2 linked regions of the Orrella dioscoreae genome follow. The protein of the gene in region 2 interacts with the protein of the main gene of each other region in a pairwise test. Links are inferred from orthologs where the notes say so. Each region holds a gene or a part of one and is shown on either strand. Other genes may lie near its edges.

Evidence for each region.
Region 1: the proteins of ftsB (region 2) and ODI_RS04690 interact in binary tests that used the Escherichia coli proteins (3 or more experiments, as listed by UniProt). The link is inferred for Orrella dioscoreae from one-to-one orthologs.

Annotation. Positions count from the first base shown.
Region 1 is NZ_LT907988.1:1,029,503-1,043,751, reverse strand. What follows is about bases 11,447-14,237. They hold ODI_RS04690 (cell division protein FtsQ/DivIB), read right to left. Parts: upstream 13,349-14,237; coding sequence 12,545-13,348; downstream 11,447-12,544. Other genes in these bases: ODI_RS04685 (D-alanine--D-alanine ligase), read right to left, coding at 13,361-14,237; ftsA (cell division protein FtsA), read right to left, coding at 11,447-12,540. Also shown: mgtE (magnesium transporter), read left to right, coding at 1-432; ODI_RS04740 (class I adenylate-forming enzyme family protein), read right to left, coding at 502-2,019; ODI_RS04735 (PaaI family thioesterase), read right to left, coding at 2,128-2,544; ODI_RS04730 (SDR family NAD(P)-dependent oxidoreductase), read right to left, coding at 2,588-3,601; preprotein translocase subunit SecA, read right to left, coding at 3,758-6,490; ODI_RS04720 (M23 family metallopeptidase), read right to left, coding at 6,587-7,582; ODI_RS04715 (DciA family protein), read left to right, coding at 7,704-8,114; ODI_RS04710 (carboxypeptidase-like regulatory domain-containing protein), read right to left, coding at 8,180-8,599; lpxC (UDP-3-O-acyl-N-acetylglucosamine deacetylase), read right to left, coding at 8,640-9,563; cell division protein FtsZ, read right to left, coding at 9,915-11,084; more of ftsA, read right to left, coding at 11,314-11,446; more of ODI_RS04685, read right to left, coding at 14,238-14,249. UniProt on the Escherichia coli protein: Essential cell division protein. May link together the upstream cell division proteins, which are predominantly cytoplasmic, with the downstream cell division proteins, which are predominantly periplasmic. May control correct divisome assembly.
Region 2 is NZ_LT907988.1:1,603,231-1,617,654, reverse strand. Bases 11,131-14,096 are described here. They hold ftsB (cell division protein FtsB), read right to left. Parts: upstream 12,809-14,096; coding sequence 12,452-12,808; downstream 11,131-12,451. Other genes in these bases: eno (phosphopyruvate hydratase), read right to left, coding at 12,922-14,096; ODI_RS07460 (hypothetical protein), read left to right, coding at 11,659-12,393; hslO (Hsp33 family molecular chaperone HslO), read left to right, coding at 11,131-11,534. Also shown: ODI_RS07525 (hypothetical protein), read left to right, coding at 1-194; ODI_RS07520 (DUF2784 domain-containing protein), read left to right, coding at 212-601; ODI_RS07515 (2-keto-4-pentenoate hydratase), read left to right, coding at 666-1,484; ODI_RS07510 (CopD family protein), read left to right, coding at 1,589-2,011; ODI_RS07505 (THUMP domain-containing protein), read left to right, coding at 2,064-3,689; ODI_RS07500 (amino acid ABC transporter substrate-binding protein), read left to right, coding at 4,146-4,931; ODI_RS07495 (amino acid ABC transporter permease), read left to right, coding at 5,008-5,688; ODI_RS07490 (amino acid ABC transporter ATP-binding protein), read left to right, coding at 5,685-6,485; ODI_RS07485 (RDD family protein), read left to right, coding at 6,553-7,089; ODI_RS07480 (UDP-2,3-diacylglucosamine diphosphatase), read left to right, coding at 7,179-8,090; ODI_RS07475 (acyl-CoA synthetase), read left to right, coding at 8,231-9,925; ODI_RS07470 (gamma carbonic anhydrase family protein), read left to right, coding at 10,027-10,548; more of hslO, read left to right, coding at 10,596-11,130; more of eno, read right to left, coding at 14,097-14,208; ODI_RS07445 (DUF1330 domain-containing protein), read right to left, coding at 14,214-14,424. UniProt on the Escherichia coli protein: Essential cell division protein. May link together the upstream cell division proteins, which are predominantly cytoplasmic, with the downstream cell division proteins, which are predominantly periplasmic.

The sequences.
Region 1 (14,249 bases), 570 kb from region 2 along the record:
GAGGACACGGTCAGCCACATCGTCATCCTGGCCTTCCTGATGTCCATCGTCGCCGGCATCGGCGGCAACTCGGGCAACCAGACCATGACGCTGATCATCCGCGCGCTGGCGGTCGGCCGCGTCACCACGCGCAACGTCTGGCAGCTCATCAAGCGCGAGATGCTGGTCACCCTGCTGGTGGGCCTGTGCGGCAGCGCCGCCGCGGCGGTCTTCGCCTGGGTGCTGTCGGGCTCCCCTTCCATCGCGCTCGTCATGATGGCCGCCATGGTGCTCAACATGCTGGTCGGCGCCTCGGTGGGCGTGATCGTGCCGATGGTGCGTTCACGCTTCGGCAAGGACCCGGCCATCGGCTCGTCGGTGCTGCTCACCTTCGCCACCGATTCGCTGGGCTTCTTCATCTTCCTGGGCCTGGCAACGCTCTTCCTGATCTAGCCGGCGTCATTCCAGCAAGAAAAAACGCGCCGTGATGGCGCGTTCCTTCTTGCTGGCGGACGCAGGGCCTCATTCGCTCCAGCCGCCCTCGGCCTCGTAGCGCAGCGCCAGCTTCGACAGCGCATTGCGGTCGATCTTGTGCGTGCCTGCCCAGGGCAGCTCGGCCACGAACGCCACGCGGCGCGGGTGCTGATAGGCCGGGCCATTGGCCAGGGCATACTCCTTCACCTCGCGCACGCCGAGACTCGCGCCCGCCTTCGGCACGATGAACGCCACCGGCACCTGGCTGCGCTCCTCGTCGGGCACGGGCAGCACGCAGGCCTGCTGGATGAGCGGATGCTTTTCCAGCAGCAGCTCGACCTCGCCGGGATAGATGTTCTCGCCCGAGCACACGAACATGTCGTCGGCACGACCCACGAAGTAGTGGAAACCCTGCGCGTCACGGCGCATCAGGTCGCCGCTGTTGTACCAGCCGTCCTGCAGCACCTGCGCGTTCTTGGCGGGCAGGTTGCGGTAACCCGCCATGACGGCGGGATTGCGCATCCACAGCACGCCTTCGTCATCGTTCGCGCCGCCCACCAGCTTGACCTCGCCCTCCGGCAATGGATAACCCAGCGCCAGCGGCGGCGTGGGAATGCCATCCGGGTGCGGCCCGAACACCGCCGGGCCGGCCTCGGTCGTGCCATAGGTGTGGATCAGCACGGTCTGGGGAAACGCCTGCTGGATGCGGTCCCACAATGCGCGTGTCATGGGCGCCGAGCCCAGCACGCAGGTCGTCATCGCCGAGAAGTCGCGCCCGGCCAGCAGGGCCGGATCCTTGATGATGCGGGCGAACATCGTCGGCACCGCGGTCAGCGTGTTGATGCGGTAGTCGGCCAGCGCGGCCACATAGCGGTTGATGTCGAAAGCCGGCAGGATGACCAGCGTGGCGTGGGTCGACAGGGCCCGCTTGGCCATGAACAGGCCATTCATGTGGAAGAGCGGCTGCGCCACCAGATAGCGGTCGTCGGCAAAATGCCCGGCGCGCACCACCACCGCCAGCGCCCAGGCCTGGCCCGCGTGCGACAGCTGCACACCCTTGGGCAGGCCGGTCGAGCCCGAGGTATAGAGCATCTGCGCCAGCGCGCCGGGCGCGGGGGTCACGGTCTCGAAGGCCTGCGGGCGGATCACCGAGGCAAAGCCCGCCGGGCCGGCCTCGTCGAAATCCAGCACCGGCAGCTTGCCCTCGAAGCCCGCGCGGCGGGGGCCATCGACGAAGGCGTAGCGGATGTCGCCGTCGGCCACCAGCGCGTCCAGCGTCGCCTGCGGCAGCTTGATGTTCATGTGCACGGCCACGTAGCCCGCGCGCATGATGCCGAAATAGGCAAAGAGGTACTCCGCGCGATTCAGCGAGGCGATGGCAACGTTGTCGCCCGGCTTCAGGCCTTGCGCCGCCAGGTACGCCGCCACCCCGCCCGTCCAGGCATCCAGCTCGTCATAGCGCCACGCGCGCGGCGCCTGCGGGTCGCGCAGGTCGACGAGCGCGGTCTTGGACGGGTCGGCCTTGGGGTCGATCAGGTCGCCCAGGTTCTTCCAGGGGACGTTCATGCTGCAGGTTCTCCAGGTTTCGGATGCGCCGCACGCGGGCGGCGCTGGCATGGCGGGCCAAGGGTCCTGCATGCCGGACGCGCGGACAGGCCGCGCGCCGGGTCTCGATCAGGTCAGCGTGGAATAGCTGGCCCGGCCAATGGCCAGCAGGACGCCCTGCTGATTGTAGACATCCACGTCCGCCACGCCCACGCTGCGGCCATTGCGGCGCACCTGGGCGGTCACCACCAGGTCGGTCTGGATGGCGGGGCGCAGGTAATCCACGCGGAAGTTGATGGTGGGCAGGCCCCGGCCCACCATCATGCCCACGGCGAAATCGCCGACGGTATCGATGATGGAGGCCAGCGGGCCGCCGTGCCATTGGCCGGTGCCGGCGATGCGCTCGAACTCCGGCTTCATGGGCACGCGCACGCGCAAGGTTTCGCGCTCGTAATCCACCTCGGTGATCTCCAGGCCCAGCGAGGCGATGAAGGGCGAACCCGCGAACATCTCGGCAATGGCTTCCTGGCTCAGGCGCTCGGTCATGATGGTCTTCCTTCTCTGATAACAAACAGGGCGGATGCGGCGTTCAGCCGCCCACCAGCACCTTGCCGAAGACCTGGCGGTTCTCGATCACGGCCAGCGCATCGGCGCCCTGCTCCAGGGGCCACACGCGATCGACCAGCGCCTTCAACTTGCCGGCCTGGACCAGCGACAGCAGTTGCTCCAGGTCGCTGCGTTCCCAGCCGTTGGAGCCGCGCACCTGCAGTTCGAACGTCCAGATGTAGCGCATGTCTTCGTCCACGGCATAGCCCGCGGTGGCGCCGCAGGTCAGCGCACGGCCGCCGATCTTCAGGCAGCGCAGGGATTTCGCCCAGGTATCGCCGCCCGTGTAGTTCACGACCACGTCCACGCCGCCGCTCACCGCGCCCACGCGGCGCGTGGCCTTGCCGGCCAGGGCCTGCGTCGCCTTCAGGAAGTCTTCCTGGGTGTACAGGATCACGTGGTCGGCGCCCAGTTCCTTCAGGCGCTGGCCCTTTTCCTCACTGCCCGCGCAGGCAATCACCTCGGCGCCGGCCAGCTTGGCCAGCTGCACGCAGCTCACGCCCACGCCGCCGCTCGCGCCCAGGATCAGCACCTTCTCGCCGGCCTGCACCTGGCCGATCGTCTGCATCATGCGCAGCGCCGTGCCATAGGCCACCGGCAGCGCCGCGGCCTGCTCATAGCTCACGCCTTCGGGAATGCGGATCAACTGGTGCGCGCGCGCCTTGCAGCGCTCGGCCAGGCCGCCCGGCACCGTCTCGCCCATCAGGCCGCCCTCGACGCGGTTGATCGGATCGACCAGCACGCGGTCGCCCACCTTCCAGTCCGTCACGCCCGGGCCGACCTCGATGACCTCGCCGGCCACGTCCAGGCCGATCACGATCGGGAAAGGCAGGTTGATGCCGGGCATGCCGCGGCGGGTGAACACGTCGTGGTAGTTCAGCGACGAGGCCTTCACGGCCAGCACGACATCGCCTTCGCCGGCGATGGGATCGGGAAAATCAAGTTCAAGCTTCAACTTTTCGTTGTCGCCATGTTCACGCAAGACTATCGCTTTCATCGGAGTCCGTCCTGGTTGTCGAAATCTGGGGAAAATTCCCGCGCCGCGCAGGGTGTCGCGGCAGGCGGGTGATGGCGGATGGGGCGTCTGCCCCATCCGGGCACCGGACGTTCCGTCAGGCCATGCCTGCCCGGAGACGTCCAGCCGCGCCGGCCGTCAGACCAGCTTGCCGTGGCACTGCTTGTACTTCTTGCCGCTGCCGCAAGGGCACGGATCGTTGCGGCCCACCTTGGGCACCGCGCCCGCCGGCATCTGCTCGCCGGACGTCGCCGCGGCGGCCAGCGCCTCGTCGTAGTCCGAGTGATGGAACTGCACGTTCTGCACTTGCGGCTGGGCGGCTTGCGCCTCGGCCTCGTCGACCTGCTCGGCCGACTGGATGCGCACCGTCATCAGCACGCGCACCACGTCGTTGCGCACGCGGTCCAGCATGTTCGAGAAAAGCTCGAAGGCTTCGCGCTTGTATTCCTGCTTGGGATTCTTCTGCGCATAGCCGCGCAGGTGGATGCCCTGGCGCAAATGATCCAGCGCGGCCAGGTGCTCACGCCATTGCGTGTCCAGCGACTGCAGCAGGATCGAGCGTTCGAACTGGCTCCACGAGGCCTCGCCCACGCGCTCGACCTTGGCCTGATAGGCCTCGTCCGCCGCCTTGGCGACACGCTCCAGGATCTCGTCGTCGGTCAGGTTCGGCTCCTGCTCCAGCATCGTGGCCAGCGGGAACTCGAGGTGCCAGTCGGCTTCCAGCGCCTTCTGCAACGCGGCGGCGTCCCACTGTTCCTCGACCGAGTTGGCGGGAATGTACAGGCGCACCAGCTCTTCGAAGGTGGCGGCGCGCAGGCCGGCAACCACCTCGCCCACCTGCTCGGCTTCCAGCACTTCATTGCGCTGCGAGTACAGCACCTTGCGCTGGTCGTTGGCGACGTCGTCGTATTCCAGCAATTGCTTGCGGATGTCGAAGTTGCGGCCTTCCACCTTGCGCTGCGCGGTCTCGATGGAGCGCGACACCATGCCGGCCTCGATCGGCTCGCCTTCGGGCAGCTTCAGTCGCTCCATGATGGCGCGCACGCGATCGCCCGCGAAGATGCGCATCAGCGAATCTTCCAGCGACAGGTAGAAGCGCGAGGAACCGGGGTCGCCCTGGCGGCCGGCACGGCCGCGCAGCTGGTTGTCGATGCGGCGCGATTCATGGCGCTCGGTGCCGATGATGCGCAGGCCGCCGGCGGCCTTGACCTGCTCGTTCAGCGGCTTCCAGTCGGCGCGCAGTTGCTCGATGCGCGCATCGCGCTGCGCATCGTCCAGCGAGGCGTCGGCGCGGATCAGCGCGGTCTGCTTTTCCAGGCTGCCGCCCAGCACGATGTCGGTGCCGCGGCCGGCCATGTTGGTGGCGATGGTGATGCGGCCGGGCTTGCCGGCCTCGGCCACGATCTCGGCTTCGCGGGCGTGCTGCTTGGCGTTGAGCACCTCGTGCGGCAGCTTGGCGCCATTCAGCAGGCCCGACAGCAGCTCGGAGTTCTCGATGCTGGTGGTGCCGACCAGCACCGGCTGGCCCCGCTCGTGGCAGTCACGGATGTCGGCCAGGATGGCGTTGTACTTCTCTTCGTTGGTCTTGAAGACCTGGTCGTTCTGGTCCTTGCGAACCATCGGCCGGTTGGTCGGGACGATGACCGTCTCCAGGGTGTAGATCTCCTGGAATTCGTAGGCTTCGGTATCGGCCGTGCCGGTCATGCCGCCCAGCTTCTCGTACATCCGGAAGTAGTTCTGGAACGTGATCGAGGCCAGCGTCTGGTTTTCGTTCTGGATGCGGGCGCCTTCCTTGGCTTCCACGGCCTGGTGCAGGCCATCGGACCAGCGGCGGCCCGACATCAGGCGGCCGGTGAATTCGTCGACGATCACCACCTCGCCGTCCTGCACCACATAGTGCTGGTCGCGATGGAACAGGTTGTGGGCGCGCAGGGCGGCCATCAGGTGATGCATCAGCGTGATGTGGCGCGGGTCGTACAGCGACTCGCCGTCTGGCAGCAGGCCCAGCTTGGACAGCGCCTCTTCGGCGTGCTCGTGGCCGGCTTCCGACAGGTAGACCTGGTGGCTCTTTTCATCCACCCAGAAATCGCCTTCGGGTTCCGGCTCCTGCGGCTTGGGCTCGGTCGCCATGCGCGTGAGCATCTTGGGCACCGCGTTCATGCGCTGGTAGAGCTCGGTGTGGTCTTCCGCCTGGCCCGAGATGATCAGCGGCGTGCGGGCCTCGTCGATCAGGATCGAGTCCACTTCGTCGACGATCGCGTACACCAGCTTGCGCTGGCGGCGGTCCTCGACGCGGTATTCCATGTTGTCGCGCAGGTAGTCGAAGCCGAATTCGTTGTTGGTGCCGTAGGTGATGTCGGCGGCGTAGGCGGCCTTCTTTTCCTCGTTGGGCTGCTGCGGCACGACGACGCCGGTGCTCAGGCCCAGGAAGCCATACAGGCGGCCCATCGACTCGGCGTCGCGGCGCGCCAGGTAATCGTTGACCGTCACCACGTGCACGCCGCGCCCCGCCAGGGCGTTCAGGTACACGGGCAGCGTCGCCATCAGCGTCTTGCCTTCGCCCGTGCGCATTTCGGCGATCCGGCCCGAATGCAGCACGATGCCGCCGATGATCTGCACGTCGAAGTGGCGCATGCCGAAGACCCGCTTGCTGGCCTCGCGCACGACGGCAAAGGCCTCGGGCAGCAGGTCGTCCAGCTTGGCGCCTTCGGCCAGCCGCTTGCGGAACACGTCGGTCTGGGCACGCAGCTCGTCATCGGACAGCGCCTGGAACTTGGGCTCCAGCGCATTGACTTGCGAGACTTGCCGGCGGAACTGCTTGAGCAACCGGTCATTGCGGCTGCCGACGAGTTTTTTGATCAGAGAAAGCATGCGTGTGTCGCCCGCGCTCGGCCATGCTCGCAAGGAGCGGCAGCCAGGCAGATTCGTGTAGGTTGACGGCAATAGGCCGCAGGATAACGAGGCAGTTTAACGCACCTGGGTAGCAGGCGTTGCCCGCCCGCCCTCGGCGCTGGCCAGCGCCGGCGGCGTGGTGCCCTTGCTGTCGAGGAACAGCTTGGGATCCAGCGGCTGCCCGGCCAGGCGCACCTCGAAATGCAGGTGCGGGCCGGTGGAGCGGCCCGACGAACCCACCAGGGCCACATGCTGGCCCCGTTCGACCAGGTCGCCCTGCTTGACCAGCAGGCGCTGGGCATGCGCATAGCGGGTCAGCAAACCGCCGCCATGATCGATCTCGACCATGTTGCCGTAACCGCTCTGGTATTTGGCCTCGATCACGACGCCGCCCGAGGCGGCGACGATGGGCGTGCCGGGCGGCGCGGCGAAATCCAGCCCTTCGTGCATGGAGTACTGCCCGGTGACCGGGTTGCGCCGCCAGCCATAGGAGGAGCTCAGGTAGGGATAGTCGCGCACGGGCATGGCGTTGGGTACGCGGGCCTGGTCGCCGGTGCGGCGCGTCAGCGCCAGGTCCAGCATGGACAGGCTGTCGGTCTGTACCGACAGTTGGGCCTGCAGTTCATCCAGTTGGCGGCCCAGTTCCTCGGCGCTGGCCAGCTGGCGGCCGTCGCCGTGCTCGGTGAACAGCTCGTCCATGGCGCCCACTGCCTGCGGGATGGGGCCCATCTGGCTGTCCGGCGCCAGGACCTCCGGGTCGGTATAGGCCACGCCGGCGGACTTGGCCACCCGCTTGCTCAGGCCCTCGACGCCCACCACGCGCGCCTGCAACGCGCCGACCTTGGCGGCCAGCAGGTTGACGTTCTCACGGACGAAGGACGCTTCACGGGCGGCATGCTCGCCATCGGGGAGGGAAACCTGCAGGGTGGGCGCCGGGACCTGGGGGGCCAGGGCGTAACGCTGCAGCAAGGCGCCGAAAGCGATGGCAGCCAGCAACACGCCCGTTCCCAGCGCGGCCAGGCGCGCGCCTTTGACAGTCGAATATCCGGCCTGCCCCTTGCGGGCATGCATAATGACGATTCTCAACTCAGTGCATCCTATTCGAGCCGGCATGAACCCAGCCGCGAACCGCCGTAAGCGCCCCACCTCGCAACCTCGTGACGTCAGCCCCCTTGGGTGGCTGGGTCAGGACCTGCGTGGCGCGGGCGTGTTGGCCACAGCCCAGAGACACTTGCAGATTAGGCAGATCATCGCGGCCGTCCTGCCGCCGGCGCTGGGCGCCGTGTGCCAGGTAGCCAAGGCCGAGCAACAGTCGTTGCTGCTGGCCGTGCCGAGTGCCGCGCACGCGGCCAAACTGCGTCAACTGGCCCCCAGCCTTACCCGGGCGTTGACGAATCACGGGTGGAACCTTAACGAAATTGGCGTTCGGGTTCAAGCCGGCCTTCCCGGCACCGAGACAAAGGTGTCCCGTCCCAAGGAAGCCCAACCGCTGGAAGCGACGGCATTGCAGGCGTTCGAGGCCCTGCACGCCAACCTGCGGCCCGGCCCCCTGGCCGATGCCGTGGCCCGCCTGCTGGTCCACCACGGCGCAACGCCGAAATGACCCTCGCCCACCGCCCAGTCTGACCGCGAGGCGCGCGCGCGAGTTCCCCACCCGCGCGCGCGCCGCTAGCTGTTCTCTGCCCGGGAGGGACAGGGCGTCGTCGCGCCGGGCTGCAGCGCGATGGTCGCATCGGCATTGAAGTCAGAGCCGGGCTCGGGCAAATTGAGATAGGTCGCGTAGCCCGGCTTGGCGATGCAGAGCCGCCAGACGAAGACTTGCGCGCCATGGATGAAGAGCGTCTCCGCCCGCCATTCGCGCCGCGAGCTGAAGAGGACCTCGCCCGCCGCGTCGGTCACCTGCGTTTCGCGGTGATGCTCCCGGCCATAGGGATAGGTATTGGCCAGCAGCGTCACGCTGGCGCCAGCCAGGGGCGCGCCAGCCGCGTCGACGACGCGCACGCGGCTCTCGGGCTGGAGTTGCTTGTAGACGGGATAGGGGAGGCAGCCCTGCAAGGCCAGGCAACAGGCCAGGAGGAGATATCTCATGTAGCGGCCCCGCCCTGCCGGCGCAGCCCTTGCATGCGACTCAGGCCAGTTGCCACTCGTTGCGCAGGGCCTTGGGCACCGACGCGGCGTCTTCGTACGTGACGATTTCCCAGGCGCTCTGGCGCTCCAGCACGGCACGGGCCAGCTGGTTGTTCAGGGCATGGCCCGACTTGCAGGCCACGTAACGGGCAACCAGGGGCTTGCCGATGAGATACAGGTCGCCGATGGCGTCCAGGATCTTGTGCTTCACGAACTCGTCGTCATAGCGCAGGCCGTCGTTGTTCAGCACGCGGTACTCGTCCATCACGATGGCGTTGTCCAGGCTGCCGCCACGGGCCAGGCCAGCGGAACGCAGCGCTTCCACCTCGTTCACGAAGCCGAAGGTGCGGGCACGGGCGATTTCACGCGTATAGGAGTGCGTCGCGAAATCGATCTCGGCGAAATTGGACGTGGCACTGATGGCCGGATGGTGAAAATCGATGGAGAAGGACAGCGCGAAGCCGTCATGCGGCTCCAGGCGCGCCCACTTGGCGCGGTCGCCCTCGCCTTCACGCACTTCGACGGTTTCCAGGATGCGCAGGAATTTCTTGGGTGCGTTCTGTTCGACGATGCCGGCCGAGCGCAGCAGGTACACGAAGGTCCCGGCACTGCCATCCATGATCGGCACTTCCTCGGCCGTCAGGTCGACGTGGATATTGTCGATGCCCAGGCCGGCCAGCGCCGACATCAGATGCTCGACCGTCGAGACGCGCACCTTGCCCTGGCTCAGGACCGAGGCCAGGCGCGTGTCGCTGACGCCATGGGCGACGGCGGGCAGGTCGACCATCTCGGGCAGGTCCACGCGATGGAACACGATCCCCGTGTCCGGCGCAGCCGGCCGCAGGGTGAGCTCCACCCGGCGGCCCGAGTGCAGGCCCACCCCTGTGGTGCGGACGATGTTCTGGATGCTGCGCTGTCGAAACATGGGAAACCGGAAATTGGGACTAGAAAGACGGCAAAAAGACGACAATCTGCCGAAGTAGTAGCACTATTGTAATGCGGATGGGGTCCCCGGACGATAAAAATACTGAATGATTCCCATAGGCACGTGTCAGGCTGTTTCAGAGACAAGGAATGTCATGCCCTGGCCCTGAACTGCCCCGGGAAACCGGATCACCGCGTTGAAACACTGCACCAAACCCCGCCACGTGAACCGGCGCCTGGCGTGAAGACACGCCAGGCGCCAGGCGACACCCGCCACCGGCAGCCGGGCTGGAACGGCGGCCGGGACGGGGGAGGGAGTCGCCGGAAGCGTCCGTCAAGGACGCCCCCTGGTTCAGTCGGCCTGCTTGCGCAGGAAGGCCGGGATGTCGAAATGATCCATGCCGGCGGTTTCCAGGGCGCGCACCTGGGCCGAAGCTTGGCTGCGCGGGTTGCGGATCACCGAAGGCATGTCCAGATTGCGGTAGTCGCCCTGCTGCATGGCGACCGGTGCGTTGTCCGTGCCGGTGCGCAGCACTTCAACCGTGTTCTGCACCAGTTGCGGACGGCTTTGCGAACGGCCCAGGCCGGTGGCCACGACGGTCACGCGCAGGCTTTCGCCCATGTTCTCGTCGTAGGCGGTGCCGAAGATCACGGTGGCATCGTCCGCGGCATAGCTGCGGATGGTGTCCATGATTTCGCGGGTTTCGCGCATCTTCAGCGAGCGGCTGGCAGTGATGTTGACCAGCACGCCACGCGCGCCGTTCAGATCGATGCCTTCCAGCAGCGGGCAAGCGATGGCCTGCTCGGCCGCCACGCGCGCGCGGTCGGCGCCGCTGGCGATGGCCGTGCCCATCATGGCCTGGCCCTGCTCGCCCATGATCGTCTTGACGTCTTCGAAGTCGACGTTGACGTTGCCTTCCACGTTGATGATTTCGGCGATGCCCGCGCAAGCGTTGTGCAGCACGTCATCGGCGGAACGGAAGCAGTCGTCCTGGGTGGCGTCTTCATCCATCAGGTCGTACAGGTTTTCGTTCAGCACGACGATCAGCGAGTGCACGTGCTTGGCCAGCTCGCCAATGCCGTCTTCCGCCATCTTCAGGCGCTTGTTGCCTTCGAAGGTGAAAGGCTTGGTCACGACGCCCACGGTCAGGATGCCCAGTTCCTTGGCCACTTCGGCCACGACCGGACCCGCGCCCGTGCCCGTGCCGCCGCCCATGCCGGCCGTGATGAAGACCATGTTGGCGCCATTCAGCGCCGAACGGATCTCCTCGCGTGCCGTCTCGGCAGCGGCGCGGCCTTGCTCAGGCTTGGCGCCGGCGCCCAGGCCGGTGCGGCCCAGACGGATCTGCACCGGCGCTTCCGTGGCGGCCAGCGCCTGGGCATCCGTGTTGCAGCAGATGAAATCCACGCCGCTCACGCCGGAGCGGATCATGTGGGCCACGGCGTTGCCGCCCGCGCCACCGACACCGACCACCTTGATCACGGTGCCCTTGGTGTTGTTGTCCAACAGTTCGAAGTTCATGGTGTGACTCCCTCACAAAGTCAGTAGATACGATTCAAAAACACGACAGCCTGTTCTTCAGAAATCGCATCAAAGTCGTTGCCGGCCTTTCGCCCGCCGCGAGTTTGATACGCCTCCTCTCAGCGGAACGTCCCGCGTTCCGCCCTTCCCTGCTCCAGGCCAACCCCGGCCCGTTCTTGCCTTGCCTGCCGCCCCCGCGTCCCGGCTGCTGACGCGACGGCGTTCTTGCTCAATTCATGAACCACTCCCGCATGCGCGCCAGGATCTGCTTGAAGCTGCCCGTCTGCTGCGCCACCTTGCGGCCGCGCAGGCGCTGCATGCGCGCCTCGGTCAGCAGGCCCATCACCGTGGAGAAACGCGGGTTGTGCATCACGTCCGCCAGGCTGCCTTCGTAATCGGGCACGGCCACGCGCACGGGTTTCAGGAACACGTCCTCGGCCAGCTCCACGACGCCCGGCAGCAGCGACGTGCCGCCGGTCAGGACCACGCCCGACGCCAGCAGGTCTTCGTAGCCCGACTCGCGCACCACCTGCTGCACCAGCGAGAACAGTTCTTCGATACGGGGCTCGATCACGGCGCCCAGCGCCTGGCGCTTGACATGGCGCGGACCGCGGTCGCCCAGTCCCGGCACTTCGACGTTCTCGTCGGGGCTGGCCAGCACCTGCTTGGCCACGCCATAGCGCAGCTTGATCTCTTCCGCATCCGGCGTCGGCGTGCGCAGCATGGCGGCGATGTCGTTGGTGATCTGGTCGCCGGCAATCGGAATCACCGCGGTATGGCGGATCGCGCCGCCGGTGAAGATGGCCACGTCGGTCGTGCCGCCGCCGATGTCCACCAGCACCACGCCCAGCTCCTTCTCGTCGGCCGTCAGGCACGCCATGCTGGAGGCCAGCGGCTGCAGGATCAGGTCCTGCACTTCCAGGCCGCAACGGCGCACGCACTTGATGATGTTCTGCGCGGCGCTCACGGCGCCGGTCACGATGTGCACCTTCACTTCCAGGCGCAGGCCGCTCATGCCGATGGGCTCGCGGATGTCCTCCTGGCCGTCGACGATGAACTCCTGCGTCAGCACGTGCAGCACCTGCTGGTCGGTCGGGATGTTCACCGCCTTGGCGGTCTCGATCACGCGGGCCACGTCGGTGGCGGTCACTTCCTTGTCCTTCACGGCCACCATGCCGCTGGAGTTGAAGCTGCGGATGTGGCTGCCGGCGATGCCGGTGTAGACGTCGCGGATCTTGCAGTCGGCCATCAGCTCGGCCTCTTCCAGCGCGCGCTGGATCGAGTTCACCGTGGTCTCGATGTTGACGACGACGCCTTTGCGCATGCCGCGCGACTCGTGCTGGCCCAGGCCGAGCACTTCGAAGCGGCCTTCGGGCAGGATCTCGGCCACCACCGCCACCACCTTGCTGGTGCCGATATCGAGGGCAACGATCAGGTCTTTGATGTCACGGGTCATGGCTTCAGGGCTTTTTCTTGGGTTGTGTTGTTGAAGGCGGCGCGGACAGCGTCAGCGCGAACCCATTCGTGTAGCGCAGGTCGGCGTGCTCCACGGCACGCTCGCCCAGTTGCCGCGTCAGCGCCGGCCAGGCCTGCACGAAGCGCTGGATGCGCGCCGAGAAAGGCAGCGCGCCGGGCAGCCCGTGCGGGTCCGGCGCCTCGGCGCCAGGGTCGCGCCCCAGGTCCAGCCGCATGCCGTCCGACAGCAGCACCTGCCAGGCATAGCGCGGGCTGAGCGCAAGCGTCGTCACCTGCACCTGCAGCGGGGCGAACCAGCGCGCGAGTTCCGCGTAGCGCTGGACCACCAGGCTCTCGGTCCCTTCGGGGCCGGTGAACTGCGGCAGTTCCGCGTCGTCCTCCAGCTCGCCGAGGTTGGCCGTGAATGCCTCGCCCCAGGTGTTGATCATCTGGTTCTCGTTCCAGAGCGCCAGCGGCTGGTGCTCCTCGATCACCACGCGCAGCGTGTCCGGCCAGATCCGGCGCAGCGTGGCGCGGCGAACCCAGGGCACCTGCTCGAACATCTCGCGCGTCTCGTCCAGGTCCACGGTGAAGAAGTTGCCGTGCATCTTGCCCGCGATGGAGGCGCGCATGCTCGCCGGCGACACGTAGTGCAGCGTAGAATCCGGTGCCGCCTGCAGCTCGATCGCCTTCAGGGTGAACACCGGCCGATGCGCGAGCCACGTCACGCCCGCGCCCAGCAGGGCGAGGACGGCCAGCACCATCAAGGTGTTGGCAATGACGTTGATCGAACGGGCGTCGTTCCACACGGATCGTTCCGGTCAGGTGTTGCATTGGGCGCGCTGCACTTTGCAGGACGCGTCGGAAAGAATCTTCACGCACAGGGCGGCATAGCTCATGCCCTCGGCCTTGGCGGCCATGGGCACCAGCGAATGCCCCGTCATGCCCGGAGAGGTATTGATCTCCAGCAGCCATGGACGGTCCTGCGCATCCAGCATGAAATCCACCCGCCCCCAGCCCTCGCAGCCCACGGCGCGGAACGCGCGCTCGCTGAGCGACAGGATGGTGGCGGTCAGCTCGGCCGACAGGGGCGCGGGGCACAGATAGCGCGTGTCGTCCGAGAAATACTTGTGCTCGTAGTCGTAGTTGCCCGAGGGCGCCACGATCTCGATGACCGGCAGCGCGCGCGCGGCGGCGCCGCGGCCCAGCACCGCCACGGTCAGTTCGCGGCCGGTGATGAACTGCTCCGCCAGGATCTGCTCGTCGTAGCGCGCGGCATCTTCATAGGCAGCACGCAATTGCGCAAGGTCGTCCACGCGGGTCACGCCCAGGGTCGAGCCCTCGTGCGGCGGCTTCACGATCAGCGGCACGCCCAGTTCGCGGCCCACCGCATCCAGGTCCACGCCTTCTTCCAGCACCGCATAACCGGGCGTGGGCAGGCCGGCCTGCAGCCAGACCCGCTTGGTCATGATCTTGTCCATGGCCAGGCTCGACGCCATGACGCCGCTGCCCGTATAGGGAATGCCCAGCAATTCCAGCGCGCCCTGCAGGGAGCCGTCTTCGCCGTAGCGGCCGTGCAGCGCGATGAAGACGCGCGCATAGCCCTCGCCAGCCAGCTCGGCCAGGCTGCGCAGCCCGGTGTCGAACAGGTGTGCATCCACGCCGGCCTCGCGCAGCGCGGCGCAGACGCCCTCGCCCGACATCAGCGAC
Region 2 (14,424 bases):
AAGCTATCAGCGACTTCTCGGCGGGCGTGGCCGCTGCCATGGGCATGCAGCCCAGCCTCTTCAATTTCGCGCTGCTGGCGCTGGGCGTGGCCATGCTGCTGGCGGCGCTGCGCGCCTTCGCCGCGCGCGGCATCGTGGCCGGCATCGTCTGGGCCCTGCTGGCGCTGCTGGTCCTGAGCGCGCTCATCGGCTGAGCGCTGCCGGGCACGCCATGCTCTACAAGACCCTGGCCGATCTCGTCCTCATCCTGCACGGGCTTTTCATTGCCTTCGTGATCGCGGGCGCGCTGCTCCTGCCGTGGCGCCCCCGGCTGGCCTGGCTGCACCTGCCCGCGCTGACATGGGGCGCCCTGGCCATGCTGACGGGCTGGATCTGTCCGCTCACGCCGCTGGAGAACGACCTGCGTGCGCAGGCGGGCCAGGCCGGATACTCGGGCGGATTCATCGAACACTACCTGCTGGCCGCGATCTATCCGCAAGGCCTGACGCGCACCGTGCAGGTGGGCCTGGGCGTGGGCGTCGTCACGCTGAACGCGGTGCTGTACGGCTGGCTCTGGCGGCGCGTCCGGCGCCAGCGTGGCGAGGCGCGCGGCCCTGTGTAACAATGCCCTGGCGCCACGCTGCTGCTACGCCCCTCCACTACAACCGACGAGACAAGCCGCCTCCATGACCGCCGACGCCCGCAATCCGCTCACCGCCGAACAGATCGCCGCAGCCTTCCGCCAGGGCCGCCTCAGTGCCACCGCCCTGGCCGCCTATCCCGGTGACGTGACGCCGGCCACGCTGGCGGCCGCGTACCACATCCAGGACGTGGCGCTGGCCGCCTGGCCCGGCCCCGTCGGCGGCTGGAAAGTGGCCGCGGTGCAGCCGCAATGGCGTGAACAATTCCCCGCCGAGCGCCTGGTCGGTCCCGTGCTGGCCGGCAACGTCTGGCAGACCGACAGCGCCCAGGTGCCCGTGGTGGAAGGCGGCTATGCCGCCGTGGAAGTGGAGTTCGCCATCCGCATCGCCAAGCCGGTGCCGGTCGGCATGCACTTCGAACGCCCTGCCGAGATCGGCGACTACGTGGGCGGCGTGCACGCCGCCATCGAACTGGCCGGCAGCCCGCTGAAGAACCTGAGCCCGCTGGGGCCTGGCGCCGTCATCAGTGATTTCGGCAACAACGCCGGGCTGGTGGTCGGCGACGAGCTGAAGGATTTCTTCTCGCAGCCGCTGGAAAACTGGACGACCCGCATTTCCATCAACGGCCAGGAAGCGGGCGCCGGCGACGCGGCCCGCATCCCCGGCGGCCCGGTCTCGGCGCTGCTGTTCCTCATCAACACCCTGGCGGACCGCCGCATCGCCCTGAAGGCGGGCGACTGGATCTCGACCGGCGCCAGCACCGGCATCCATCCGGTGGCCGTCGGCGACACCTTCGAGGCCCATTTCGCCAATGCCGCCCGCATCAGCGGACGCATCGTGGGCGCCACGCCCCAGCCGGCCTGACGCGCCGGATGCCGCGCCACGCCGGCGCGGCGCACGCAGGCGGACCTCGGTCCTGGCGACGCTCTACAATCCGGGCTTCGCCTAGCTGATATCGAAGGACCGCCATGTTCTGGGTCAAAACGCTGCACATCGTCTTCGTGACGTCCTGGTTCGCCGGCCTGTTCTATCTGCCGCGCATCTTCGTGAACCTGGCGCAGCAGGGCGACCCGGCGGTGCAGTCCTGTTTGCTGGGCATGGCCCGCCGCCTCTATCGCTTCACCACGATCCTGGCGATTCCGGCCGTGCTGTTCGGCCTGTGGCTGTTTGCCGGCTATGGCATCGGCATGGGCGCTGGCAATGGCTGGATGCACGCCAAGCTCACGCTGGTTCTGGTGCTGATCGGCTATCACCACGGCTGTGGCGTGCTGCTGCGCAAGTTCGAGCGCGGCGCCAACACCCGTTCGCATGTTTTCTACCGCTGGTTCAACGAGTTGCCGGTCCTGCTGTTGCTGGCCATCGTGGCGCTCGTGGTCGTCAAGCCGTTCTGATTGATTCTGTCCGGACCGCGCGCGCGGTTCGTCATTTTTTCGAGTCCTGCCCATGTCCTCCCAAGATGCGGATCCTCCGCGCAAAACGCTGTCGCTGAAAACCGTCAAACGCAGCGCCACCCCGGCCAGCGACGATGACGGCCCGCGCAAGCGGACCGGCGCGCGCGCGCGCCAGGTCGCGCAGCAGGTGCGCGTGAAGGAACAGTCATCGGCACGGCGCGCGGACGACACGCCCGCCCCGCGCCGCAGCGACGCCGCTTCCGCCGGCCCCCCCACGCGCGCGCCGCGCGAAGGCGGCAGGCCGCTGCGCAACATGCAGCGTGACGGACAGCGCGAAACGCGCCGCGACACGCGCCCTGCTGGCGGGACGGGTGCCGGCCCCCGTCCCGCCCGGGTGCACGACGATGCGCCCGTTGCCGCGTCCTGGGATGACCTCCTGGAAGACGAGGCAACCCAGGACGCCCGGCCGGCGCCGCGCCCGGCACCGCGTGCGCACGCCGCCGTTCGTGCCCGCGACGACAGCGAGCGCTACACCGTCTTCGCTCCCTGCCCCCAAGGCATGGAAGAGGCGCTGACCATCGAGCTGCAGGCCCTGGGCTTCGAGGATGCGCAGGCGGACCGCGCCGGCGCCCGCTTCACCGCGGACTGGACCGGCGTCGAACGCGCCAACCTGTATTCGCGCCTGGCCACGCGCGTGCTGGTGCAGGTGGCGCACGCGCCGATCCAGCACGAGGACGACATCCTGGAACTGGCTCGCGCCACGCCCTGGGAACGCTGGTTCGGGCCCGAGCACACGCTGCGCGTGGACACCTCGGCCATCCGCAGCCCCATGAAGAGCCTGCAGTTCTGCAACCTGCGCGCCAAGGACGGCATCTGCGACCGCCTGCGTGACCGCGAAGGCGAGCGTCCCAGCATCGACACCGTGCGCCCCGACGCGCGCGTGCATCTCTTCCTGACCGCCGAGACCGCCACGCTCTACCTGGACACCTCGGGCGAATCGCTCTTCAAGCGCGGCTGGCGCCTGGACAAGGGCGAAGCCCCATTGCGCGAGAACCTGGCCGCCGGCCTCCTGGCGCTGGCTGGCTGGGACCCGGCCGCGCCGCTCATGGATCCGTTCTGCGGCAGCGGCACGATCCTCATCGAAGCCGCCTGGATCGCCCTGGGCGTGCCGCCCGGCATTTCGCGTCCTTTCGGTTTCGAGCGGCTGCGCGACCATGACAGCCGCGCCTGGGATCGCCTGCGCCAGGAAGCGCGGGCGAATGTGCTGCCGCAGCTGGAGGCGCCGCTCGTGGGCATCGACCGCGACCCTGCCGCCATTGCCGCCGCGCAACGCAACGCCGAGCGCGCCTGGCTGTCGGCCGAGACCATCCGCTTCGAGGTGGGTGACGCGCGCACGGCCCAGCCGCCCGCCGACAGCGGCTGGATCGTGACCAATCCGCCCTATGGCGAACGCCTGGACATGCACGCGCAGGAAACGCTGTGGCCGGAGTGGGCCGCGCAACTGAAGCGCCACTATGCCGGCTGGCACCTGAACGTCATCACCAGCGACCTGAAATTCCCGCAGGCCTTGCGGCTGAAGGCCCACCGCCGCACGCCCGTGCACAATGGCGCGCTGGACTGCCGCCTGTTCGCCTTCGACCTGGTCGAAGGCAGCAATCGGCACAAAGATGGTGCATGAATTCGTTGTCACGGTGCAACGTCGCGCTGCGACGCACCAAAAGATTGCGTTCCAAAAGGGTTATCCCTATAATTCGGGTTAACCCTAGACGACAGCATCAGTGCGCTGTTTTCCAGACGGAGGGGTCCACGGCACGCCTCGACACGGTGCATGCAGTGACCAAGCGAAACAACGCTACCTGCCGTCTGACAAAGGTCTTAAAGTATTCCGCAGTACAGAATTCTTGCAGTAAGCGTTATTGCAGTGAGCCGTTTTTCCCCTTGGGGGCTGCCAAGGCCCCTTTTTAAGCCCATCGGTTTCGATGGGCTTTTTTTTCGCTTTTTTCTGCCGCCCGAGCACATTCACTAATAACTTATAGAAATTAAACCAACTGAAAATCGTCGTTGTTGGCAGAATGGGCCATTGCTACAGTGAGCGCATCCTTTCCCGGGCAGCCGCCCTTTTCGGAGCCTCGCGATGATTTCCCTTTCCTTCCGCAGCGTGCTGGCCGCCGGCCTCCTTCAGCTTGCCGCCCTGGGCGTGGCCCATGCCCAGTCGGGCCTGAACGATATCCGCAAGGCCGGCGTGATCAAGATCGGCACCGAGGGCACTTATGCCCCCTTCAGCTTCCATCAGGACGGCAAGCTCACCGGCTTCGACGTCGAGATCGGCCGCGCGATCGCCGAACGCCTGGGCGTGAAAGCCGAATTCGTCGAAGGCAAATGGGACGGCCTGATCGCCGGGCTGGATGTGAAGCGCTACGACGCGGTCATCAACCAGGTCGGCATCACCGAAGCCCGCCAGGCCAAGTACGACTTTTCCGACGCCTACATCACCTCGCCCGCCGCGCTGGTGGTGCGCAACGACAACACCAGCATCAAGACCTTCGAGGACCTGAAGGGCAAGCGCTCGGCCAACACGCTGACCAGCAATTTCGGCAAGCTCGCGCAGTCCTACGGCGCCGAGATCGTGCCGGTGCAGGGTTTCAACGAATCGGTGGACCTGCTGCTGTCGCGCCGCGTGGACGCCACCGTCAACGACAAGCTGTCCTACCTGGACTTCAAGAAGCAGAAACCGAATGCGCCGGTGCAGGCCGTGGCCTATGCTTCCGGCAAGGACGTGAACGCCTCGGGCGTGCTGCTGCGCAAGAACAACCCCGAACTGCGCGACGCCATCAACAAGGCCCTGAAGGACATCCGCGCCGACGGCACCTACAAGAAGATCTCGGAAACGTATTTCGGCGTCGACGTCTCGACGCAATAAGACTTCCCCTGCCGCAAGCCCTTACCCAAGCAGGTAGCGCCCGCCCCGCATGCCGACCGACACCGTGACATCGGTGGTGCCGGCCTGGCTGCAGCTGATGGCAGATTCCTTCTGGCCATTGCTGCAGGCAGGACTGGAATTCACCGTTCCTCTTTCCCTCCTGTCCTTCGCCGCCGGACTGGCCCTGGCCTTCTTGGTCGCGCTGATCCGGCTGTTCGGCCCCTGGCCACTGGTCCAGCTGGTGCGCTTCTACGTCTGGCTGATCCGCGGCACGCCGCTGCTGGTGCAGCTCTTCGTGATTTTCTACGGTCTGCCCAGCGTGGGCATCGTGCTGGATCCGCTACCCGCCGCGCTGATCGGCTTCACGCTGAACGTGGGCGCCTACAACTCGGAAGTGATCCGGGCGGCCATCGAATCCATCCCCAAGGGCCAGTGGGAAGCCGCCTATTCGCTCAGCATGTCACGCGGCCAGGCCATGCGGCGCACGGTGCTGCCGCAGGCCGCGCGCGTGGCCGTGCCGCCGTTGGCCAACTCCTTCATCTCGCTGGTCAAGGACACCTCGCTGGCTGCGGTGCTGACCGTGCCCGAAATCTTCCAGCAGGCCCAGCGCATCGCGGCCGTCACCTATGAACCGCTGGTGCTGTATGTCCTGGCGGCGCTGATCTACCTGCTGTTCAGTTCGGTGCTGTCGGCCGCGCAGACACGGCTGGAGCGGCGCTACGGCCAGCACGCCACCTTCGCCGGGAAGTTGCGATGATCGGACTGCAAGGCATCGTCAAGCAGTTCGACGGCAACACCGTGCTGCACGGCGTCGACCTGGCCATTCCCGAAGGCAGCGTCACCTCGCTGATCGGGCCCTCGGGCAGCGGCAAGAGCACGCTGCTGCGCTGCGTGAACCTGCTGGAAGTGCCGGAGCGCGGCGCCCTGCAACTGGGCGAGGTGTCGGTGTCGTTCACCGGCGCGCGGCTGCCGGCCGAGACGCTGCAACAGGTCCGCCGCCAGACCGGCATGGTGTTCCAGAACTTCCAGCTGTTCCCGCACCGGACCGCGCTGGAAAACGTCATGGAAGGCCTGGTCACCGTGCAGAAATGGCGCCGCGCCCAGGCCCGCGAACGCGCCATGCAGCTGCTGGAGAAGGTCGGCATGGCCGCCAAGGCAGATGCCTGGCCCGCCACGCTCTCGGGTGGCCAGCAGCAGCGCGTCGCCATCGCCCGCGCGTTGGCGCCCTCGCCGCGCGTGCTGTTGTGCGATGAACCGACCTCGGCGCTGGATCCGACCCTGGCCGGTGAAGTCGTCGACGTGCTGCGCGCGCTGGCGGCCGAAGGCATGACCATGCTGATGGCCACGCACGACCTGCGCCTGGCCGCCGCCATTTCGCAGCAGGTGGCCTTCCTGGAGAACGGCGCGCTGGTCGAGGCCGGCACGCCGCGGCAGTTGTTCCAGGCCTCGACCCACCCGCGCACGGCGGCCTTCGTCTCGACGCTGGCCGGCAATGCCTTGCCGGCGGATTGGGCCGAGGCGGGGGCGGACCAGCCCGCCCCCGCCTCGCCTTGAAGTCCTGCGCCAGCGCAAGGAAAGCGCAAGGCCAGGCGGCGGTTTTCCGGGATAATACGTCCCCATCATGAGCCAGACCGCCCCCATCCTCGATGCCACCGCCCCCGTGCCCGGGCGCCTGCGCCGCTTCGCCTGCATGATGTACGAAGGCGTGCTGCTCTTCGCCGTGGTGTTCCTTGCCACCTATCTCTTCGATACGCTGACCCAGAGCCGGCACGGCCTGACGCTGCGCCACGCCCGCCAGGCCATGGTGTTCCTGGCCATCGGCGCCTACTTCCTGCTGTGCTGGCGCATGGGCGGGCAGACCCTGCCCATGAAGACCTGGCACATCCGCCTGGTGGATGCGCGCGGCGCCATCCCCGGCCTGGGCCGGCTGGTGTTGCGCTACGTGCTCATGTGGGTGCTGCCGCTGGCGGCCGCCGCCGGCGTCTGGGCCCTGTCGGCCAGCACGGGCTGGGCCTCGGCCAACAGCCTCATCGTCTTCACCCCGTTCATGAACTTCCTGGGCACGTGGGGCGGCCGCGACGGCGGGCAATTCCTGCATGACAGGCTGGCCGGCACGCGCCTGGTCAGCACCCAGCCCGCGGTCCCCGCCGCAGCCTGATGCCGCCTTGCGGGGACGCCCTCCCGGGGTCCCTGTCATAAGCCCGTCACCGCTCGGTCACAGGGTGGTCACCGCAAAATGGTTCCATAGTGGACAAGCCCCCACTACAGGAAGCCATCGTGACCTCCCCCAAGATCACCCACTGGCGCACGCTCTGGATCTCCGACATCCACCTGGGTACCTCCGGGTGCAAGGCGGACTTCCTGCTCGATTTCCTGGAGCACAACCAGGCCAAGACCCTGTATCTGGTCGGCGACATCGTCGATGGCTGGGCGCTGCGCCGCAGCTGGCACTGGCCCAGCTCGCACAACGACGTCGTGCAGAAGATCCTGCGCATGGCGCGCCACGGCACCCGGGTGGTCTTCATCCCCGGCAACCACGACGAATTCGCCCGGGACTTCATCGGCTACGCTTTCGGCGACATCGAGATCCAGGACGAGGAAATCCACCAGACCGCCGATGGCAGGCGCCTGCTGGTGCTGCACGGCGACCAGTTCGATCACGTGATCCAGCACGGCAAGTGGCTGGCCCACGTGGGAGACCGGCTCTACACCTTCGCGCTGTGGCTGAATAACCACTACAACGCCTTGCGCCGCCGCCGTGGCCTGCCCTATTGGTCCCTGTCGCAATACCTGAAGCACAAGGTCAAGAACGCCGTGGCCTTCATGACCGACTTCGAGCAGGCGCTGGCGGGCTCCGCCCGCGAGCGCGGCCTGGACGGCGTGGTCTGCGGCCACATCCACCGCCCCGAGATCCGCGAGGTCGAGGGCGTGCTGTATTGCAACGACGGCGACTGGGTGGAAAGCCTGTCGGCCCTGGCCGAACACCACGATGGCAAGCTGGAATTGCTGGATTGGTCGCACGTGCCGGTGGAACGCCTGGGGCGCCAGCAGGCGGCTCGGCCCCACACGCCGCGCCCGCTGGCCCTGCCCGCGCTGCCGTCCTCGCTGCGCCGCCACGGCAAGCATCCGTACAAACCCTTAGACAATGCGGGAAGCTGAGCCGCGTTCTTGCAGTTAGCGGCCTCCTGGGTCATGCTTGCACCTTGAAAGAACGTCGGCGCGGGCGCCGGCCCTGGCCTTGGCGCCCGGCTCGTGCCCGTGACCTCCGCAAGGTGTAACCCGCGCTGCTGCACAGGGCCATGACCGACCAATACCAGGCGCTCTACCACTCGTTTCGCTGGCTGGTGCCGCCGGCCTTCAATATCGCCCAGGCCTGCTGTCATCGCTGGGCCGACAGTTCGTTGGACGCCCGCCGCATTGCCCTCTACATCGAGGACGAAGCCGGCAACCGGGAAGTCTGGACTTACGCCCGCCTGGCCGAAACCGCCAACCAGCTCGCCAACGGCCTGGTCCGCATGGGCGTGGGCCGTGGCGACCGCGTGGCGGTCGCGCTGGGGCAGCGCCCCGAAACCGTCGTCGCCCACATCGCCATCCACAGCGTGGGCGCCGTCGTCCTGCCGCTGTCCCCCTTGTTCGGTCCCGATGCCCTGGAGCAGCGCCTGCGCGACTCGGAAGCGCGCGTCGCCATCGTGGACGACAGCTCCTGCGCCAACCTGCTGGCCGCCGCCGACCGTTGCCCCGCCGTGCGCCAGATCATCGGCATCGACGTCAAGGACGAACACATCCTGCCGTGGCGCTCGCTGCTGGCGCGCCAACTGCCGCATTTCCGCCCGGCCAATACCCGCGCCTCGGATCCCGCCATCCTGCTCTATACCTCCGGCACCACCGGCGCGCCCAAGGGCGCCCTGCTGCCGCACGCGGTGCTGATCGGCAACCTGCCCGGCTTCGTGGCCTCGCAGGACTGGTTCCCGCAGCCGGGCGACGTCTTCTGGTCGCCCGCGGACTGGGCCTGGACCGGCGGCCTGATGGACGCGCTGCTGCCCAGCCTCTATTTCGGCACGCCCATCGTCGGCGCGCGTGGCCGCTTCACCCCCGAGCGCGCCTTCGAGATCCTGGAACGCTACCGCGTCACCAACACCTTCCTCTTCCCCACCGCGCTGAAGATGATGATGAAGGCCGTGCCCGAACCGCGCGCGCAGTACCGCCTGGCCTTGCGCAGCATCATGAGCGCGGGCGAGAGCGTGGGCGAGGCGGTCTTCAACTGGTGCCGGGACGCGCTGGGCATCACGCCCAACGAGATGTTCGGCCAGACCGAGATGAACTACCTGATCGGCAACAGCGGCCAGAAGTGGCCCGCACGCGCGGGCAGCATGGGCCGCGCCTATCCGGGCCACCAGGTCGCGGTGCTCGACGAGCTGGGCCAGCCCGTGAAGACGGGCGAGGTCGGCGAGATCGCGCTGAACCGCCACGACATCCACGGCCATCCCGACCCCATCCTGTTCCTGGGCTACTGGCGCAACGAGCCCGCCACCCAGGCCAAGTTCTCGGGCGACTGGTGCCGCACGGGCGACCTCGCCAGCATCGATGCGGACGGCTACTTCTGGTACGCCGGCCGCGCCGACGACGTCTTCAAGACCTCGGGCTATCGGGTGGGGCCGGGTGAAATCGAGAATTGCCTGATCGACCACCCTGCGGTCGCCAATGCCGCCGTGGTGCCCAAGCCCGATGCCGAGCGCGGCAACGTGGTGAAGGCCTATGTCGTGCTGACCCCCGACTATGCCCAGCGCGACCCGGCCGAGCTGACCGAGCTGCTGCAGGCGCACGTGCGCACGCGGCTCGCGCCGTACCAGTACCCCAAGGACATCGAGTACCTCGACGCCCTGCCCATGACCGCCACCGGCAAGGTGCAGCGCCGGGTGCTGCGCCTGCGCGAGCAAGGCCGTGCAGGCCTGCCCGCCGGCCTCCCCCCGCTGACCACTAGCACGCCAACCTGATCGCCCCTCGCCGGCAGCCCCTGCCGGCCACGCAGCCGGCCTCCCCGGGCCGGCTTCTCCTTTCCCCTTCCAGACCGCGGCCACGCGGCAGACCACGAGACATGGCCATCTATCAACTGAACGCGCAGACCCCCACCATCCATGAAGACAGCTTCGTCTTCGAATCGGCCGACATCATCGGCGACGTCACGCTCTGTGCGGGCGTGAGCATCTGGTCGCAAGTCACCATCCGCGGCGACAACGAGCCCATCGTGATCGGCGAAGGCAGCAACATCCAGGAATCGAGCGTGCTGCACGTGGACAAGGGCTCGCCCCTGACCGTGGGCAAGCACGTGACGGTGGGCCACCAGGCCATGCTGCACGGCTGCACCATCCAGGATGGCGCCCTGATCGGCATGCAGGCCATCGTGCTGAACGGCGCGGTGATCGGCCGCAACTGCCTCATCGGCGCGGGCGCCATCGTGCCGGAAGGCCGCGAGATTCCCGACAACTCGCTGGTCATCGGCATCGGCAAGGTCGTGCGCGAGCTGTCCGCCGACGAGATCGCCAACATGCACAAGAACACCCGGCATTACGTCGAGCGCGGCCGGGAATACCGCCAGCAGCTCAAGCGCATCGGCTGAGGGCTCATCGGGGGAGTGGCCGCAGGCGGATCGGCTAACATCCTCCCATGACCGATACGCTCAAGAAATACCTCTTCGAAGACCGCCAGGTGAAGGTGCAGATCGCCGAGTTGCGCGACACCTGGCGTCATGCCCAGTCGCACGTCCAGTATCCGCCCACCGTGCGCAAGCTGCTGGGCGAACTGGTGGCCGCCGCCACGCTGCTGGCCGGCAACCTGAAGCTGGACGGCTCGCTGGTGCTGCAGATGCACGGCGACGGCCCGATCTCCCTGCTGGTGGTGGAATGCCGCGGCGACCTGAGCCTGCGCGCCACCGTGAAGCTGCGCGAAGACCATGAACTGCCCGAGGACGGCACGCTGCAAAGCCTGCTGAACACGCATGGCAAGGGCCGCTTCATCGTCGTGCTGGACCCGCGCGACAAGCTGCCGGGCCAGACCGCCTACCAGGGCGTGGTGCCGCTGGAAGGCGAGACCGTGGCCGAGGTGCTGGAGCACTACATGCTGGCCTCCGAGCAGCTGGACACCCGCCTGTGGCTGGCGGCCGACGACGCCAAGGCCACCGGCGTGCTGCTGCAGCGCCTGCCCGGCGAAGGTGGCCACGGCACCGACACGCAACTGGCCAGCAACGACCTGGACGCCTGGGACCGCGCCTGTCACCTGGCGGGCACGCTGAAGGCCGAGGAACTGCTGTCGACCGACAGCGACACCATCATCCGCCGCCTCTTCTGGGAAGAAAGCCTGCTGGCCTTCGAGCCGCTGCCCGTGCGCTGGCATTGCCCGTGCTCGAAGCAGAAGGTGGCCGACATGCTGCGCATGCTGGGCGCCAAGGAAGTCGAATCCATCCTGGAAGAACGCGGCAAGGTCGACGTCACCTGCGACTTCTGCGGCAAGCCCTATTCCTTCGATCCGGTGGACTGCGCGGAACTGTTCCTGGGCGACCCGCTGAAGCCCGCCGAAGACGGCAGCGGCACGCCGACGCTGCACTGACGCGCGGATGACGCCGGGCGGCGCGCCTGGCGCCGCAAGCTCGTCCTGACGCCGCCCGCGCACGAACATCCGTCGCGGCAAGCCCGCATCGACGCGGGACCAGGCCTTGCGCAGACTGTCCGTCATGCGCCCGCTCCCCTCCCTTCCTCCTGCCTCGCATGGCGCGGCCATGATCGAGTTCACGGTCGCGGCCACCGTGCTGCTCGGGCTTGCCCTGGCCGCACTGGAGACCGCGCATTGGCACCGGACGCGGCAACTGCTGGGCGTGGCGCTGCTGGAAGCGGCGCGTGCCGGCAGCACGGCGGGGCTGGCGCCGGGCAGCATGGCGGATGCCTTCGAGACCGGCTTGCTGCCGCTCTATGCCACGGCCTCCCCGACCGGCGCACGCGCCCGGCTGCGCCAGGCGCATGTCCGGCGTGCGCAGGCCGCTGGCCTGCCGGCCTGGCGCATCGACATCCTGTCGCCGCGCCGCGCGCATTTCCTGGACTTCAACGGTGGCAATCGCAGCGGCGGTTTCCACGCCGCCCCGGTGGACGCGCTGTCGCCGGACTACCTGCCTGAACGCCACGCGGCGCATCGGCAACGCTGGCCCGGCGGCCGGGGGCCCCGCTCGGGCGACACCGTCTTCGACGCCGCGGTGCTGCATCTGCGACTGCGTTACCTGCATGCGCCGCTCACGCCCGGCCTGGGCGCGCTGGCACGGGCCTTGGGCAGGGAACGGCGGGATGCCGAAGGCCAGGCCATGGCACGCGCGGGCCTGCTGCCCATCGTGCTGGAGTTGCAGCTGACGATGCAGAGCCTGTCGACGTGGCCGGCAGACTGGTCGCAGGCACAGGGAGAGATCGTGATGGCGCCTTGAACCTCGCCACGACACCCACGACAGGCCTGCAGCAAAAAACCCGCCAGAGGCGGGTTTGCTATCGCGGCGCCTGGCGCGCAGGGGGCGCGGCAGCCCCAGGTTTCTTCGGCGGCGGCGGCGCCGTGATCTGGGGGGGCGCCACGCCCGGCGGCAGGATCTGCACGAAGGCTTCGCCGTCGCGCATCATGCCCAGTTCGCCGCGTGCGCGCTCCTCGACGGCTTCGGTGCCGTCGCTGAGATCGCGCACTTCGGCGTCCAGCGCCGCATTGCGCGTACGCAAGCCGTCATTGACCTCGCGCTGCGCCGCCACCTGGCCCTGCAGGTCCCAGACCGTGAACCAGCCGCCCTTGCCCAGCCACAATGGGTACTGGATAAGGCACAACAGGGCAGCCAGGACCAGGAATAGCAAACGCATGGTTTAGCGCCCCCCCGAGGCGCTGCGCGCCTCCCCCCCAGGGGGGCGGCGCTGGTGGACCGGCAAAGCCGGCTCCGCTGCGCCCTGGATTGGAGCGAGCATCACGTGAGGGGTCAGCGGAGGTTGTAGAAGGCTTCGCGGCCGGGGTAGTGGGCGACTTCGGCCAGCTCTTCCTCGATGCGCAGCAGCTGGTTGTACTTCGCCATGCGGTCCGAACGCGACAGCGAACCCGTCTTGATCTGCATGGCGTTGGTGGCCACGGCGATGTCGGCGATGGTGGAGTCCTCGGTTTCGCCCGAACGGTGCGAGACCACGGCGGTGTAGCCCGAACGCTTGGCCAGCTCGATGGCGGCGAAGGTTTCGGTCAGCGTGCCGATCTGGTTGATCTTGATGAGGATCGAGTTGGCCACGCCCTGGTCGATGCCCTGCTTCAGGATCTTGGTGTTGGTGACGAAGAGGTCGTCGCCCACCAGCTGGACGCGCTTGCCCAGTTGGTCGGTCAGGAGCTTCCAGCCTTCCCAGTCGTTCTCGGCCATGCCGTCCTCGATCGAGATGATCGGGTACTTGTCGCACCAGGTGGCCAGCAGGTTGGTGAACTCCTGAGCCGACAGCGACACGCCGCCTTCGCCGGCCAGGTGGTACTTGCCGTCACGGAAGAATTCCGAGCTGGCGCAGTCCAGGCCCAGGGCGATCTGCGAGCCGGCTTCATAGCCGGCGTTCTCGATGGCGCGCAGGATCAGCTGGATGGCCGCTTCGTGGTTGGCCACGTTGGGGGCGAAGCCGCCTTCGTCGCCCACGGCGGTGGACATGCCCTGGTCGTGGATCAGTTTCTTCAGGGCGTGGAACACTTCGGCGCCCATGCGCAGCGACTCGCGGAAGCTGGTCGCGCCGATCGGCAGGATCATGAACTCCTGCATGTCCAGCGTGTTGTTGGCGTGCGCGCCGCCGTTGATGACGTTCATCATCGGCACGGGCATGCTCATGGCGCCGCTGCCGCCGAAGTAGCGGTACAGCGACAGGCCGGACTCGTCGGCCGCCGCTCGGGCGACGGCCATGCTGGCGGCCAGCAGCGCGTTGGCGCCCAGGCGTTCCTTGCTTTCCGTGCCGTCCAGCTCGATCAGGGTGCGGTCGACGAAGGTCTGTTCCTGGGCATCCAGGCCCATCAGGGCTTCGGACACTTCGGTGTTCAGGTTTTCCACGGCGCGCAGCACGCCCTTGCCCAGGTAGCGGGCCTTGTCGCCGTCGCGCAGCTCGATGGCTTCGCGCGCGCCGGTGGACGCGCCCGAGGGCACGGCCGCGCGGCCCATGGCGCCGGACTCCAGCAGCACGTCGCATTCGACGGTGGGGTTGCCGCGCGAATCGAGGATTTCGCGGCCGATGATGTCGACAATTGCACTCATGATCTTCAGATCCCTTGAACGATGAACATATTCATGACGGCCGCGCCCTCGCGTGCCTGGCGGGCGGCGCGGTAGGTCTCGGACTCGTAGAAGGCCTGCGCCGCCTCGACGTTCGGAAACTCCAGCAGCACGGTGCGGCCCGGTTCGCGCCCTTCCAGGTGCTGGGTCTGGCCGCCGCGCACCAGCACCTTGGCGCCATGCTCGGCCATCGCCTGC